2 regions of the Streptomyces sp. NPDC014006 genome follow, and region 2 is predicted to be linked to the other one. Evidence: riboswitches for the same ligand, from Rfam matches in the RefSeq annotation. Region 2 holds a riboswitch; the other holds the start of a gene.
The links. A riboswitch is a leader RNA that binds a small molecule or an ion and turns the genes downstream of it on or off. The one in region 2 is predicted to bind cyclic di-AMP.

Region 1: it holds a riboswitch for cyclic di-AMP, as region 2 does, so the genes downstream of both, ACF1GV_RS32315 (M23 family metallopeptidase) here and ACF1GV_RS23820 (transglycosylase family protein) in region 2, are expected to answer to the same signal.

What each region holds. Positions count from the first base shown of each region.
Region 1 covers NZ_JBICAJ010000011.1:229,930-237,627, reverse strand. Annotated here, with positions in the region: gene ACF1GV_RS32325 (M16 family metallopeptidase) at 1-1,068, shown strand, start outside; gene ACF1GV_RS32320 (M16 family metallopeptidase) at 1,065-2,453, shown strand; cyclic di-AMP (ydaO/yuaA leader) riboswitch at 2,687-2,840, shown strand; gene ACF1GV_RS32315 (M23 family metallopeptidase) at 2,853-3,596, shown strand; gene ACF1GV_RS32310 (GntR family transcriptional regulator) at 3,838-4,530, shown strand; gene ACF1GV_RS32305 (HPr family phosphocarrier protein) at 4,724-5,005, opposite strand; gene ACF1GV_RS32300 (GNAT family N-acetyltransferase) at 5,185-7,698, shown strand, end outside.
Region 2 covers NZ_JBICAJ010000007.1:90,476-98,173, reverse strand. Annotated here, with positions in the region: gene ACF1GV_RS23835 (nucleoside triphosphate pyrophosphohydrolase) at 1-923, shown strand, start outside; gene ACF1GV_RS23830 (cytochrome P450) at 920-2,221, shown strand; gene ACF1GV_RS23825 (transglycosylase family protein) at 2,349-3,443, shown strand; cyclic di-AMP (ydaO/yuaA leader) riboswitch at 3,627-3,797, shown strand; gene ACF1GV_RS23820 (transglycosylase family protein) at 3,801-4,514, shown strand; gene eno (phosphopyruvate hydratase) at 4,795-6,090, shown strand; gene ACF1GV_RS23810 (septum formation initiator family protein) at 6,190-6,666, shown strand; gene ACF1GV_RS23805 (DUF501 domain-containing protein) at 6,689-7,243, shown strand; gene ACF1GV_RS23800 (exopolyphosphatase) at 7,240-7,698, shown strand, end outside.

The DNA.
Region 1 (7,698 bases), on a different contig from region 2:
CAGCTGGAGCTCGCGCTCTGGCTGGAGGCCGACCGCATGGGCTCCCTGCTGGCCGCCCTGGACGAGGAGTCCATGGAGAACCAGCGAGACGTCGTCAAGAACGAGCGCCGCCAGCGCTACGACAACGTCCCCTACGGCACCGCCTTCGAGCGGCTGACCGCCCTCGCCTACCCCGAGGGCCACCCCTACCACCACACCCCGATCGGCTCCATGGCGGACCTGGACGCGGCCACCCTCGAGGACGCCCGCCGCTTCTTCCGCACCTACTACGCGCCGAACAACGCGGTCCTGTCGATCGTCGGCGACATCGACCCGGAGCAGACCCTCGCCTGGGTCGAGAAGTACTTCGGCTCCATCCCCGCCCACGACGGCAAGCCCGAGCCGCGCGACGGCACGCTGCCCGAGGTCATCGGCCGGCAGCTGCGCGAGGTCGTCCGCGAGGAGGTCCCCGCGCGCGCCCTGATGGGCGCCTACCGGCTGCCGCACGACGGCACGCGCGCGTGCGACGCGGCGGACCTCGCGCTGACGATCCTCGGCGGCGGTGAGTCCTCCCGCCTGTACAACCGGCTCGTGCGCCGGGACCGTACGGCTGTCGCGGCCGGCTTCGGGCTGCTGCGCCTCGCCGGAGCGCCCTCCCTGGGCTGGCTGGACGTGAAGACGTCCGGTGACGTCGAGGTGCCGGTCATCGAGGCCGCGATCGACGAGGAGCTCGCCCGGTTCGCCGCGGAGGGCCCCACGGCCGAGGAGATGGAACGCGCGCAGGCCCAGCTGGAGCGCGAGTGGCTGGACCGGCTCGGTACCGTCGCCGGCCGCGCCGACGAACTGTGCCGCTATGCCGTCCTGTTCGGTGACCCGCAGCTCGCCCTCACCGCCGTTCAGCGCGTGCTCGAGGTGACGCCCGAGGAGGTGCAGGAGGTCGCCAAGGCCCGGCTGCGCCCCGACAACCGCGCGGTGCTCGTGTACGAGCCGAAGACCCCGGAGGCCGTACCGGACGCCGATGTGCCCGAGGACCCTGAGCAGGAAGCGACCGTAGAGGCCGGCGACAAGAACGAGGAGACGGCCAAGTGACCGAGCTCGCCACGATGGACTTCCACCCCCAGCCCCAGGCGGGCGAGGCCAGGCCGTGGGCGTTTCCGGCCCCCGAGCGCGGCACGCTCGACAACGGCCTGACGGTGCTGCGCTGCCACCGCCCCGGCCAGCAGGTCGTCGCCGTCGAGGTGCTCCTGGCCGCGCCCCTGGACGCCGAGCCCGCCGGCCTGGACGGCGTCGCCACGATCATGGCGCGCGCCTTCTCCGAGGGCACGGACAAGCATTCCGCCGAGGAGTTCGCCGCCGAGCTGGAGCGCGCCGGCGCCACCCTCGACGCGCACGCCGACCACCCGGGCGTCCGCCTCAGCCTGGAGGTGCCCGCCTCCCGGCTGGCCAAGGGCCTCGGCCTGCTCGCCGACGCCCTCAGGGCGCCCGCCTTCGCCGACAGCGAGATCGAACGGCTGGTGCGCAACCGCCTCGACGAGATCCCGCACGAGCTGGCCAGCCCGGCCCGCCGCGCCGCCAAGGAGATGTCCAAGGAGCTCTTCCCGGCGGACTCCCGCATGTCGCGCCCGCGTCAGGGCACCGAGGAGACGGTCGCAGCCGTCGACGCGGCCGCCGTACGCGCCTTCTACGAGCGGCATGTGCGCCCCGCCACCGCGACCGCGGTGGTCGTCGGCGATCTGACCGGTCTCGACCTCGACGACCTCCTCGGTGACACCGTGGGCGCCTGGACGGGTTCGCGCACCGAGCCGCGTCCCGTGCCGGCGGTGACCGCTGACGACACCGGCCGCGTCGTCATCGTGGACCGCCCCGGCGCCGTCCAGACGCAGCTGCTCATCGGCCGGATCGGCCCCGACCGGCACGACCGTGTGTGGCCCGCCCAGGTGCTCGGCACGTACTGCCTGGGCGGCACCCTCACCTCCCGCCTGGACCGCGTCCTGCGCGAGGAGAAGGGCTACACCTACGGTGTGCGCGCCTTCAGCCAGGTGCTGCGCTCCGCCCCCGACGGCACGGGCGCGGCGATGCTCGCCATCAGCGGTTCCGTGGACACGCCGAACACCGGTCCGGCGCTGCACGACCTCTTCACGGTGCTGCGCACCCTGGCGGCGGACGGCCTGACCGACGCCGAGCGCGACGTCGCCGTGCAGAACCTCGTCGGGGTGGCACCGCTGAAGTACGAGACCGCGGCCGCCGTCGCGGGCACGCTCGCCGACCAGGTCGAGCAGCATCTGCCCGACGACTACCAGGCGACGCTGTACCGGCAGCTCGCCGCGACCGGCACCGTGGAGGCCACGGCGGCGGTCGTGAACGCCTTCCCGGTGAACCGTCTGGTGACCGTACTGGTCGGTGACGCGGCGCAGATCAAGGAGCCCGTCGAGGCCCTCGGGATCGGCGACGTCACGGTGGTGAGCGCGGAGTAGCCGCACGCGTGCGGGGCCCTGGTGTCTGACGGAGCACCAGGGCCCTTGCCGTATCCCCGGGTCTGTTTGTGATTGAAGGCGCCGCATCCCACATATGCCCGAATTGGGGCGGAGGTTGCCTTTCTGGCCTGTGGGATGCGCTACAAAACTCCTGTTTCGTTTGAGGATTGAAGGCCGATCACCGTAGCTTCGTCCGGGCTGTCCGTCAGGCATAGCGCCGCACCCGCGGCACCGGACAGTCATCGCCGAGTCCCCGTACGGCGCGAGCCAGGGGAGCCGGGGACCCACACGTCCCTGGGGTGAATCGGGTGCCCGCGAGGGTGCTCGTAGGAGACCTTCCTGCTCCGAACCCGTCAGCTAACCCGGTAGGCGAGAGGGAAGGAAAGGACAAGCCACCACATGGCGTTCGTCAGCGCCACCGGGAAGCACCGTCGTCCCAGCCGGATGAAGCGCACCACCGCGCAGGCCGCCGGAATCGCCGCGCTCACCACCACCGGCGTCATCGGCACCCTCGCGGCCCCCGCCCTCGCCGCCGACACCTCCGCCGAGCAGACCGGTCTGCTCCCCGTGATCAGCGTCGACGACTCGCTCGCCGCCCAGATCGACGCCCAGGCGGAGGCCCAGAAGCAGGCCGCCGAGCAGAAGGCCATCGAGGAGGCCGCGCGCGAGGCCGCCGCCGAGCGCGCCCACGAGGCCAAGGAGCGCGCCGCCCGTGAGGCCGAGCGCAAGCGCCTGACCACCTTCGTGGCCCCGATCGCGCACTCCTACGTCTCCACCGGTTACCAGGCCAGCAGCTCCCTGTGGTCCTCCGGCCACCACACCGGCATCGACTTCCACGCCGCCACCGGCACCACCGTGCACGCGGTGGGCTACGGCACCGTCGTCGAGACCGGCTGGGGCGGCGCCTACGGCAACCAGATCGTCATCCGCATGCACGACGGCACGTACACCCAGTACGGGCACCTGTCGTCGATCGATGTCGTGGTCGGCCAGCAGGTCGTCGCCGGCCAGCAGATCGGTCTGTCCGGCGCGACCGGCAACGTCACCGGCCCGCACCTGCACTTCGAGGCGCGCACCAGCCCCGAGTACGGCTCCGACATGGACCCGATCGCCTATCTGCGCGCGCACGGCGTGAACGTCTGACACCCGAGCACGGCACCCACTCGGGGAAGCCCCGGCGCATCGCGCCGGGGCTTTCTCCGTTTTCCGGCTCTTCGTCCCCGCCTCTTCATACCCGCCTCTTCGTCCCGGAGAACCCCGGCGAGGTGACCAAAAAATATCCATGGAATCCGGCCTGCCGTCGGAAATTCGGCCCCCTTGGAATAGAGTCACGGAACACGCGTCCATCGTCGGCGTTTCACGGGGCTCAAGGCGGAGGTCGGACATGCGTATTCCGGCGCACTCGGTGTGCACGGCGATCCGGGACGACATCGTCGCCGGTGTCCATGAGCGCGGCAGCCGGCTCACCGAGGAACTCCTCGCGCGCCGGTACGGCGTCTCCCGGGTGCCCGTGCGGGAGGCGTTGCGCACCCTGGAGGCCGAGGGCTTCGTCGTGACGCGACGGCACGCGGGCGCGTGCGTGGCCGAGCCCACCGAGCAGGAAGCGGCCGACCTGCTGGAGATGCGGATGCTGCTGGAGCCGCTCGGTGTGGCGCGGGCCGCCCAGCGGCGCACCGAGGCGCATCTGAAGGTGCTGCGCGGCCTGGTGCGGCTCGGTCAGGACCGGGCCAGGCACGGCACCGGCGACGACTTGCGCTCCCTGGGCGGCTGGTTCCACGAGACGCTCGTCCAGGCGTGCGGCAGCCAGGCGCTGACCGCCACACTCACTCAGCTGCGCCACAAGATCGCCTGGATGTACGCCGTGGAGCCGTCGGCCGACCCCGTCAGGTCCTGGGCCGAGCACGGTGCGATCGCGGACGCGGTGGCGCGTGGCGACGGGGAACGCGCGCGTGCGGTCGCCGCCCTGCACACCGAGCGTTCCACCGCCGCGTATCGGCTGCGCTTCTTCGGCGGCGACCGACCCGAGCGTGTGAGAAGTTCGCAACACCCCGTAAACACGTCGGGCCTACGGCATTAACACGAGCGCCGTATACAAAGAGAGGGATATGCGCGCCCACTGAAAGGGATGCCCTTTTCATGGGCTGGCCTTTTACCTCGTGCCGTCAATTTCCGTCCGCGTCGCCTCATGGTGGACGGGAAAAGCGAAGCCGCGCCGGCCCTGAAAGGCCGACGCGGCTTCTTTATGCGTGACTCGGACGGTCAGGCGTGACTCAGACGGTCTCGGGGAGCTCCTCGAGACCCTCGGAGACCAGCTTCGCCAGACGGTCCAGGGCGGCGTCCGCGCCCTCGGCGTCGGAGGCGAGGACGATCTCCTCGCCGCCCTGGGCGCCCAGGCCGAGGACGGCCAGCATGGAGGCCGCGTTGACCGGGGTGCCGCCGGCCTTGGCGATCGTCACCGGGACGCCTGCGGCCGTGGCGGCTCGGACGAAGATGGAGGCGGGGCGGGCATGGAGGCCCTCGGCCCAGCCGACGTTGACGCGGCGCTCAGCCATGTGTTGCTGCCCTTCAGTTTCTCAGGGTTGTCTAGACCAGTTTCCCATATGGTGAAGCATGCCCGGAGAGGTCTGCGACCCCCTCCGGACGCGATCACCGGGCCGCGGCCTCGACCCGGCATCCGTCCTCCACAGAGTGCCCCGCGCCGTTGTCGTACGCGAGCCGTACTCTGGGCCCCATGCAGAGCGCGTCGGACAGGCAGGAGTACCCCGCCCACTGGGAGGCCGACGTGGTGCTGCGCGACGGCGGCACCGCGCGGATCCGTCCCATCACCGTCGATGACGCGGACCGCTTGGTCAGCTTCTACGAGCAGGTGTCGGACGAGTCGAAGTACTACCGCTTCTTCGCGCCCTACCCGCGTCTGTCCGCGAAGGACGTCCACCGCTTCACACACCACGACTTTGTGGACAGGGTGGGACTCGCGGCCACGATCGGCGGCGAGTTCATCGCAACCGTACGCTACGACCGGATCGGCGTGAACGGAATGCCCGCGTCCGCACCGGCCGACGAGGCGGAGGTCGCCTTCCTCGTCCAGGACGCCCATCAGGGCCGAGGCGTCGCCTCCGCCCTGCTCGAACACATCGCCGCCGTCGCCCGCGAGCGCGGCATCCGCCGCTTCGCGGCCGAGGTGTTGCCTGCCAACAACAAGATGATCAAGGTGTTCACGGACGCCGGGTACACCCAGAAGCGCAGCTTCGAGGACGGCGTCGTGCGCCTGGAGTTCGATCTCGAGCCCACCGAGCGCTCCCTCGCCGTGCAGTACGCGCGCGAACAGCGCGCCGAGGGCCGCTCCGTGCAGCGGCTGCTGATGCCCGGCTCGGTCGCCGTGGTCGGGGCCGGTCGTACCCCCGGCGGCGTCGGCCGCAGCATCCTCGCCAACCTCCGCGAGGCCGGCTACACCGGCCGTCTGCACGCCGTGAACCGCGCCTTCGGGCCCGACGTCACCGAACTCGACGGCGTCCCCGTCCACCGCTCCGTGCGGGAGATCGAGGGTCCGGTCGACCTCGCCGTCGTCGCCGTACCCGCCGACCATGTGCCGCAGGTCGTCACCGAGTGCGGCGAGCACGGCGTGCAGGGACTCGTGGTGATCTCCGCCGGATACGCCGAGAGCGGCCCCGAGGGACGCGAGCGCCAGCGCGAACTCGTCCGGCAGGCGCGCACGTACGGCATGCGGATCATCGGCCCGAACGCCTTCGGCGTGATCAACACCTCGGCGGCCGTCCGGCTGAACGCCTCCCTGGCGCCCGAGATGCCGCGCCCCGGCCGCATCGGCCTGTTCGCCCAGTCCGGGGCCATCGGCATCGCCCTGCTGTCCCGGCTGCACCGGCGCGGCGGCGGCGTCACGGGCGTCACGGGCGTGTCGACGTTCGTCTCCTCCGGCAACCGCGCGGACGTCTCCGGCAACGACGTCCTGCAGTACTGGTACGACGACCCGGACACCGACGTCGTCCTGATGTACCTGGAGTCCATCGGCAACCCGCGCAAGTTCACCCGCCTCGCCCGGCGCACCGCGGCCGCCAAGCCGCTGGTCGTCGTCCAGGGCTCCGGATCCGCGCCCCAGGGACACGCCGTACGGGCGACGCGCCTGCCGCCCGCCACGGTGTCCGCGCTGCTGCGCCAGGCCGGCGTGATCCGCGTCGACACGATCACCGAGCTGGTCGACGCCGGACTGCTGCTCGCCCGCCAGCCGCTGCCCGCCGGTCCGCGCGTGGCGATCCTCGGCAACTCCGAGTCCCTCGGCGTGCTGACGTACGACCAGTGCCTGGCCGCCGGACTGCGCCCGCACCGCCCGCTGGACCTCACCACCGCCGCCTCCGCGGAGGACTTCCGCGCGGCACTGGCGCGGACTCTCGCCGACGACACGTGCGACGCGGTCGTCGTGACCGCCATCCCGGCGATCGGCGAAGGCTCACCGGGAGACGCCGAGCTGGCGCAGGCACTGCGCTCCGCCGCGGCGGCCGTGCCGGGCAAGCCGGTGCTGGTGGTGCACGTCGAGCTGGGCGGCCTCGCTGAGGCGCTCTCCGCCGCGGCGAGCACGGCACCGCAGACGGACACCCGCGTGCCGCCCACGCCGGGCCGGAACGGCGCTCCCAGTCGGAGCGGCACACCGGGCGCGCCGGGACCAGAAGACCCGCAGACCCCGACCGGCCCCGGCGCGACGCGCGTGCCCACCGCGCCCGCCACGCCGGCCGCGCCCGCCCGGGACGCTTCCCCTGCCGAACTCCCAGCTCCCGTCGGCACCCCCGAAGACACCCACCTCATCCCCGCCTACCCCGCCGCCGAGCGGGCCGTCCGGGCTCTCTCCGAGGCCGTCCGGTACGCGCAGTGGCGGCGCGAGGCCACCGACCCCGGCAAGGTCCCCGAGTACGACGACATCGACGTCAAGGGCGCCGCCCGCCGGATCGACGCCCTGCTCGCCCGCGGACAGGGCCTCACCCTCTCCACCGAGGACACCTGCGAACTGCTCGGCCGGTACGGCGTCCACGTCCGCCGCGCCCTGCCCGCGCCCACCCCGGACGACGCCGCCGAGGCCGCCCGCGCCCTCGGCTACCCGGTCGCCCTCAAGGCCACCGCCCCGCACCTCAGGCACCGCGCCGACCTCGGCGGCGTACGCCTCGACCTGGCCGACGAGGAGCAACTGCGGCGCGCCTACCGGGAGTTGACCGACCTGTTCGGCAAGCCGGAGGAGCTG
Region 2 (7,698 bases):
GCGCCGACGACGCCCACCCCCAGCTCCCCTACCTCCGTGACGCCGGCGTCGACGTCGAGGTGACCGCCGTGACCGCCGAGGAACTCCTCGCCGCCTGCGAAGGCGCCCGCACCGTCGTGGTCGTGGCGAGCGGCGAGGGCGAGCCGGCGCTGACCGACGGCCTCGCCCGGCTGGCCGGCTCCGGCCGCGTCACCATGCCGGAGCTGGAGCTGCTGCCCGCCTCCTACGACCTGCCCGGCGCCCGCCTGCTGGACCTCGTACAGGTCATGGACCGCATCCGCGTCGCCTGCCCGTGGTCCTCGCGGCAGACCCACGAGGGCCTGGCGAAGTACGCCATGGAGGAGGCGTACGAGCTGGTCGAGGCCATCGAGGACGGCGACCGCGACGAACTGCGCGAGGAGCTGGGCGACGTGCTGCTCCAGGTGGTCTTCCACGCCCGCATCGCCGAGGAGGACACCGACGCCCCCTTCTCGATCGACGACGTGGCCGGCGGCATCGTCGCCAAGCTCATCCACCGCCATCCGCATGTCTTCGGGGACGCCACCGCCACCACCCCGGAGGAGGTCAAGGCGCACTGGCTGCGCACCAAGGCGCAGGAGAAGCGGCGCGCCTCCGTCACCGAGGGCGTCCCGCTCCACCAGCCCGCCCTCTCCCTCGCCGCCAAGCTCGCCGCCCGCACCCGCACGGCCGGCCTGGACGTCGAGCTGCCGCAGGGCGACGGCATCGGCTACCAGCTGCTCGCGCTCGCCGCGCGCGCCGAGGCGGACGGCGTCGACCCGGAGACGTCGCTGCGCGCGGCGGCCCGCGCCTACCGGGACGCGATCCGCGAGGCCGAGGGCGTCGCCCCCGGCGCGCTCGCCGCGGCGCCCGCCGACCACCGCGACGCCGAGGCCCACCCGGATCCGGATACGGTCGAGGAGTGACCGAGCAGCTCCGCCCCGACGACACCGCTCCCGAACTCTTCACCTGGGAGTTCGCGGCCGACCCCTACCCCGCGTACGCCTGGCTGCGCGAGCACGCGCCCGTGCACCGCACCCGGCTGCCCAGCGGGGTGGAGGCCTGGCTGGTCACCCGGTACGCCGACGCCCGCCAAGCCCTCGCCGACCAGCGCCTGAGCAAGAACCCGGCGCACCACGACGAGCCGGCGCACGCCAAGGGCAAGACCGGCATCCCCGGGGAGCGCAAGGCGGAGCTGATGACGCACCTGCTCAATATCGACCCGCCGGACCACACCCGGCTGCGGCGCCTGGTCAGCAAGGCGTTCACGCCCCGCCGGGTCGCGGAGTTCGCGCCGCGCGTGCAGGAGCTGACCGACCACCTCATCGACCAGTTCGCGCACAAGGGCTCCGCCGACCTCATCCACGAGTTCGCCTTCCCGCTGCCCATCTACGCCATCTGCGACCTGCTCGGCGTCCCCCGTGAGGACCAGGACGACTTCCGGGACTGGGCGGGGATGATGATCCGGCACGGGGGAGGGCCGCGGGGCGGGGTCGCCCGGTCGGTGAAGAAGATGCGCGGCTACCTCGCCGAGCTGATCCACCGGAAGCGGCAGGCCCTGCCCGCCGAAGCCGCCCCCGGCGAGGATCTGATCTCCGGCCTGATCCGCGCCTCGGACCACGGCGAGCACCTCACCGAGAACGAGGCCGCGGCGATGGCGTTCATCCTGCTGTTCGCCGGCTTCGAGACGACCGTCAACCTCATCGGCAACGGCACCTACGCCCTGCTCACCCACCCCGGGCAGCGGCACCGGCTGCAGGACTCCCTCGCCAGGGGCGAACGCGCGCTGCTGGAGACCGGGGTGGAGGAACTCCTGCGCTTCGACGGCCCGGTGGAGATGGCGACCTGGCGGTTCGCCACCGAGCCGCTGAGCATCGGCGGGCAGGACATCGCCCCCGGTGACCCCGTCCTCGTCGTCCTGGCCGCCGCCGACCGCGATCCGGAGCGCTTCCCCGGGCCGGACGTGCTGGACCTCGCCCGCCGTGACAACCAGCACCTCGGCTACGGCCACGGCATCCACTACTGCCTGGGCGCCCCGCTGGCCCGCCTGGAGGGCCAGGCCGCCCTCGCCACCCTGCTCACCCGGCTGCCCGACCTCCAACTGGACGCGGAGCCAGACGACTTGCGCTGGCGTGGCGGTCTCATCATGCGGGGGCTGCGGCAGTTGCCGGTGGTGTTCACGCCCGAGGGCACACAGGAAAATGACACCTCTTCAACTTTGTGATCTTCACGTGATCTGCGCGGCATGAACTTGTGACTGACGATCGTCTGCCGATACGTTCACTCGTCAGCGTGACGCCGCTGCCTCAAGGCGTCGCGCTGGTCACTGCTGTCTTGCGAAAGGTCACCGCATGCTCTCCGGGAACGGTCGACACCGTCGCCCCCGTCAGGCTCCGGCACTCCTCGTCGCGGCCGGAGTGACCGGCTCCGCCATCGCCATCCCGCTGCTCGGCGCGGCGAGCGCCCACGCGGCCGACGGCACGACGTGGGACAAGGTGGCCGAGTGCGAGAGCGGCGGCCGCTGGAGCGACAACCCCGGAATCGGGCTGTACGGCGGTCTGCACCTGTCGCAGGAGGACTGGGAGGGCCACGGCGGCCTGGAGTACGCGGCCCGCCCCGACCTCGCCAGCCGCTCGCAGCAGATAGCCGTCGCCGAGAAGGTCCTCGCCGACCAGGGCGTCGGCCACTGGACGGTGTGCGGGCTGACGTCGGGCCTGTCCGCCGACACCTCCGCACCCGACATCGACACGGGTGTACCGGGCGACACGCCGGGCGGCGGCTCGGCCTCCACCGGCGCCACCGCCGGATCGGACTCCTCCGGCTCGGGCGGGTCCACTGGTTCACCCGACTCCTCCGGTTCGGCCGGTACCTCCGGATCCACCGATACCTCCGGATCATCCGGAATCTCCGGTTCGGTGGACTCGCCCGGCTTGCCCGACTCCTCCGGCACGCCCTCCGGTACGGCGGCCGGCACTCCCTCCACGGGCAGCCCCGCGCAGCCCTCTGACGGCCTGTCGTCCACCACCCCGTCCGCGGGCGGTGCCGGCGAGTCCGGCGCGTCCGGAAGTGCGGAGCACGGCACCTCGCAGCCGTCCGACAGCGCCTCCACCGGTGCCGCAAACAGCGACGATCCGGACAACCTGCGCCAGATCGTCGGGGATTCGGGGCTCGTCGACACCGGCGCCCTCGACGGCGGCGGCCGCCACCGAGGCGTCAGTGCACAGGAAGAAGTGACCGAAGCCGGCGCGACGCCCGTCTCGGGCCGGCACGCCTCGCGCTACACCGTGCGCGACGGGGACAGCCTCACGTCCATCGCCGACTCCCTTGGCGTCGCGGGCGGGTGGCGCGCGCTGTACGCGGAGAACCAGGACGCGATCGGTGCCGACCCGAGCCACATCGTGCCCGGTCAGACCCTGCTTGTCGGTGGCGAAACGGGCGAAAAGTAGCGGGAGTTGACGCCCTGTTTCGAGACTAATGTCCGCTTTGGTGAAAGTGTGGGATGAGTCTCAGAAGCCGTGATCGTCTTTGAAATTCGGCCGATCGCCTGTCTACGGTCATGACCGCTCGCCACCGCGAGCCCCGGCCGGCCGCAACGCCGAATCCTGCCAGCGGCCGCACGGGAACACTCGTCGCTTAACGCGCCGCAGGCAGGAGCGGGGGACCCAAGGTAAGCGCCGCGCCCGGCAGTTGAGCCGGAGCGGCTAGGGGTGAAGCCACACCTCCTCCAGGGGAGGGGTGGCCGGGCAACTCAACCGGCCCGAACCCGACAGCTCACCTCGCAGGCGTCGGTGAGGGGATCCACCATGCTGTTTTCCGGCAAGGGCAAGCACCGTCGTCCCTCCAAGGCCACCCGCGCCATCGCGATCGCCGGTGTCACCGGTGCCGCCGTCGCCGCTCCGCTGATGGCGGCCGGCAACGCCTCCGCCGCCACCACCTCCGAGTGGGACGCGGTCGCCCAGTGCGAGTCCGGCGGCAACTGGTCCATCAACACCGGCAACGGTTACTACGGCGGCCTGCAGTTCTCCGCCTCCACCTGGGCCGCGTACGGCGGTACCGCCTACGCCCCGCAGGCCAACGAGGCCAGCAAGGCGCAGCAGATCCAGGTGGCCGAGAAGGTCCTCGCCTCCCAGGGCAAGGGCGCCTGGCCGGTCTGCGGCACGGGCCTGTCGAGCACCCCCAACGACGGCGGCGCCTCCTCGAGCTCCTCCCAGAGCAGCGGCTCGTCCTCCCAGGGCACCACCACGACGCGCTCCACCGAGCAGCAGAGCGCCTCCCGCTCCAGTGAGCGCCCGGCGCAGTCGCAGAAGAAGCACAGCTCGAAGACCGTCACCACCCCGACCGGCAAGAAGGTCAAGAAGGGCGACGGCGAGTACAAGGTCGTCAAGGGCGACACCCTCAGCTCCATCGCCGAGAAGCACAAGGTCGCCGGCGGCTGGAAGAAGCTGTTCGACCTGAACAAGGACATCGTCGAGGACGCCAACCTGATCTACCCGGGCCAGCAGCTGCACCTGAAGTAAAGCGGCAGCCGGCAGGCCAAGGGCCGCTCCCCGTCCCCATGGGCTCCCCGCCCCGGTGCGTGTTCCCCCGTACGCACCGGGGCGGGTTTTGTCTGCCGCCGGTTCGGCGAATATTCGGCCAGAACGCCACCCCCCTTTGTTCCGACGGTGAACAATGGGTACGGTCTGTCTGTCCACGGGCCGGGCGGTCGGCTGGCCGATGGCCCCGGGGCGGTTAGGCTCTAGTCGCAAGGCTCACCAGCCCCGCACTTTCAGCGTCACATCCACGAAGGAGATGCTCGTGCCGTCCATCGACGTCGTCGTAGCCCGGGAAATCCTGGACTCCCGAGGCAACCCCACGGTCGAGGTCGAGGTCGGCCTCGACGACGGCAGCACCGGGCGTGCCGCCGTCCCGTCCGGCGCCTCGACGGGCGCCTTCGAGGCCATCGAGCTCCGTGACGGCGACGCCAGCCGTTACCAGGGCAAGGGTGTCGAGAAGGCCGTGCTGGCCGTCATCGAGCAGATCGGCCCGGAGCTGGTCGGCTACGACGCCACCGAGCAGCGTCTGATCGACCAGGCCATGTTCGACCTGGACGCCACCGACAACAAGGGCTCGCTGGGCGCCAACGCCATCCTCGGCGTCTCCCTCGCCGTCGCCCACGCCGCCTCCGAGGCCAGCGACCTGCCGCTGTTCCGCTACCTGGGCGGCCCGAACGCGCACCTGCTGCCGGTGCCGATGATGAACATCCTGAACGGCGGCTCGCACGCCGACTCCAACGTGGACATCCAGGAGTTCATGATCGCCCCGATCGGCGCGGAGTCCTTCTCCGAGGCCCTTCGCTGGGGCGCCGAGGTCTACCACACCCTGAAGAAGGTCCTGAAGTCCAAGGGCCTGGCCACCGGCCTCGGCGACGAGGGCGGCTTCGCCCCGAACCTCGGCTCCAACCGCGAGGCCCTCGACCTCATCCTCGAGGCGATCAAGGAGGCCGGCTACACCCCCGGCGAGCAGATCGCCCTCGCCCTCGACGTGGCCGCGTCCGAGTTCTACAAGGACGGCTCCTACGTCTTCGAGGGCAAGAACCGCTCCGCCGAGGAGATGACCGAGTACTACGCCGAGCTGGTCGAGGCGTACCCGCTGGTCTCCATCGAGGACCCGCTGTTCGAGGACGACTGGGAGGGCTGGAAGACCATCACCGCCAAGCTCGGTGACAAGGTCCAGCTCGTCGGTGACGATCTGTTCGTCACCAACCCCGAGCGCCTGGCCCGCGGCATCGAGGAGGGCGCCGCCAACGCCCTGCTGGTGAAGGTCAACCAGATCGGCTCGCTCACCGAGACCCTGGACGCCGTCGAGCTGGCCCAGCGCAACGGCTACAAGTGCATGATGTCCCACCGCTCCGGCGAGACCGAGGACGTCACCATCGCCGACCTCGCCGTCGCCACCAACTGCGGCCAGATCAAGACCGGTGCCCCGGCCCGCTCCGAGCGCGTCGCCAAGTACAACCAGCTGCTGCGCATCGAGGAGATCCTCGACGACGCCGCGGTGTACGCCGGCCGCAGCGCGTTCCCCCGCTTCCGGGGCGCGGTCTCCAAGGGCTGACCCATCCTGGCGTAAGGCTTAGCCAGTCGTACGTACGTCCCCGTACTCGGTCCCGTACCGTGTCCGGGGACGTACGCGCGTGTGAAAGGGGAGGCCGGCATGGCCGTGAAGGACCGGGACCGTTTCTCCACGGCGACCAGGATCCGGCTGCTCGGCGAGCAGACCGCGGCCCGCGTCTACCGTTCCCAGACCAAACGGCAGGCCCGCCGCTCCCGGCTCACCGGCCGCGCGGCACTGCTCGCGCTGGTGGTGTGCTCGCTGATCGTGGCGCTCGCCTATCCCATGCGCCAGTACGTCTCGCAACGCGCCGGGATCGCCGATCTGCAACGGCAGAAGCAGCAGGCCAGGCAGCGCGTGGAGCAGCTGCGCGACCTCAAGGCGCGCTGGCAGGACGACTCCTTCGCCGAGCAGCAGATCCGGCAGCGGCTGCACTATGTGATGCCGGGGGAGACCGGTTACGTCGTGGTCGACCCGGACGCCGCCAAGCAGGCGCACACCGAACTCGGCTCGGCGGACCGCCCCTGGTACTCCAACGTCTGGGACGGGGTCGACAAGGCCGACGCCTCCGACCAGTAATTCGACAAGAGAGAACTTCGTAGTGGAAACGCCCCCGCCGTCCACCCCGCGCACCGAGCCCACCGACGCGGATGTGGCTGCCTTCGAGCAGCAGCTGGGCCGGCCGCCGCGCGGGCTGCGCGCGATCGCCCACCGGTGCCCCTGCGGGCAGCCCGACGTCGTGGAGACCGCCCCGCGCCTGCCGGACGGCACGCCCTTCCCGACGCTGTACTACCTCACCTGCCCCCGGGCCTCCTCCGCGATCGGCACCCTGGAGGCCGAGGGCGTGATGAAGGAGATGACCGAGCGGCTGGGAACCGACCCGGAGCTGGCCGCCGCCTACCGCGCCGCGCACGAGGACTACATCCGGCGCCGCGACGAGATCGAGGAGCTGACCGGCTTCCCGAGCGCCGGCGGCATGCCGGACCGCGTGAAGTGCCTGCACGTGCTGGTCGCCCACTCGCTGGCCGCCGGACCGGGCGTCAACCCGCTCGGCGACGAGGCGATCGCGATGCTGCCCGAGTGGTGGCGCAAGGGCCCCTGCGTCACGCCGGCCGGCGAGGGCGCGGGCGCCGGGACCGAGGAGGACGCCAAGTGACCCGGGTCGCCGCCATCGACTGCGGTACGAACTCCATCCGTCTGCTGGTCGCCGACGTGGCCGTGCCCGACAGCGCCTCCGGCGCGGGGGCCACGGATGAACTCGTCGAGCTGGACCGCCGTATGACGATCGTGCGGCTCGGGCAGGGCGTCGACCGCACCGGGCGTCTCGCCCCCGAGGCGCTCGAGCGCACCTTCGCCGCCTGCCGGGAGTACGCGGAGATCATCAAGGAGCACGGCGCCGAGCGGCTGCGCTTCGTGGCCACGTCCGCCTCCCGGGACGCGGAGAACCGCGACGAGTTCGTGCGCGGTGTGCTGGACATCCTCGGCGTGGAGCCGGAGGTCATCACCGGCGACCAGGAGGCGGAGTTCTCCTTCACCGGCGCGACCAGGGAGCTGGCCGGGCACGAGCACCTGGAGCGGCCGTTCCTGGTGGTGGACATCGGCGGCGGCTCC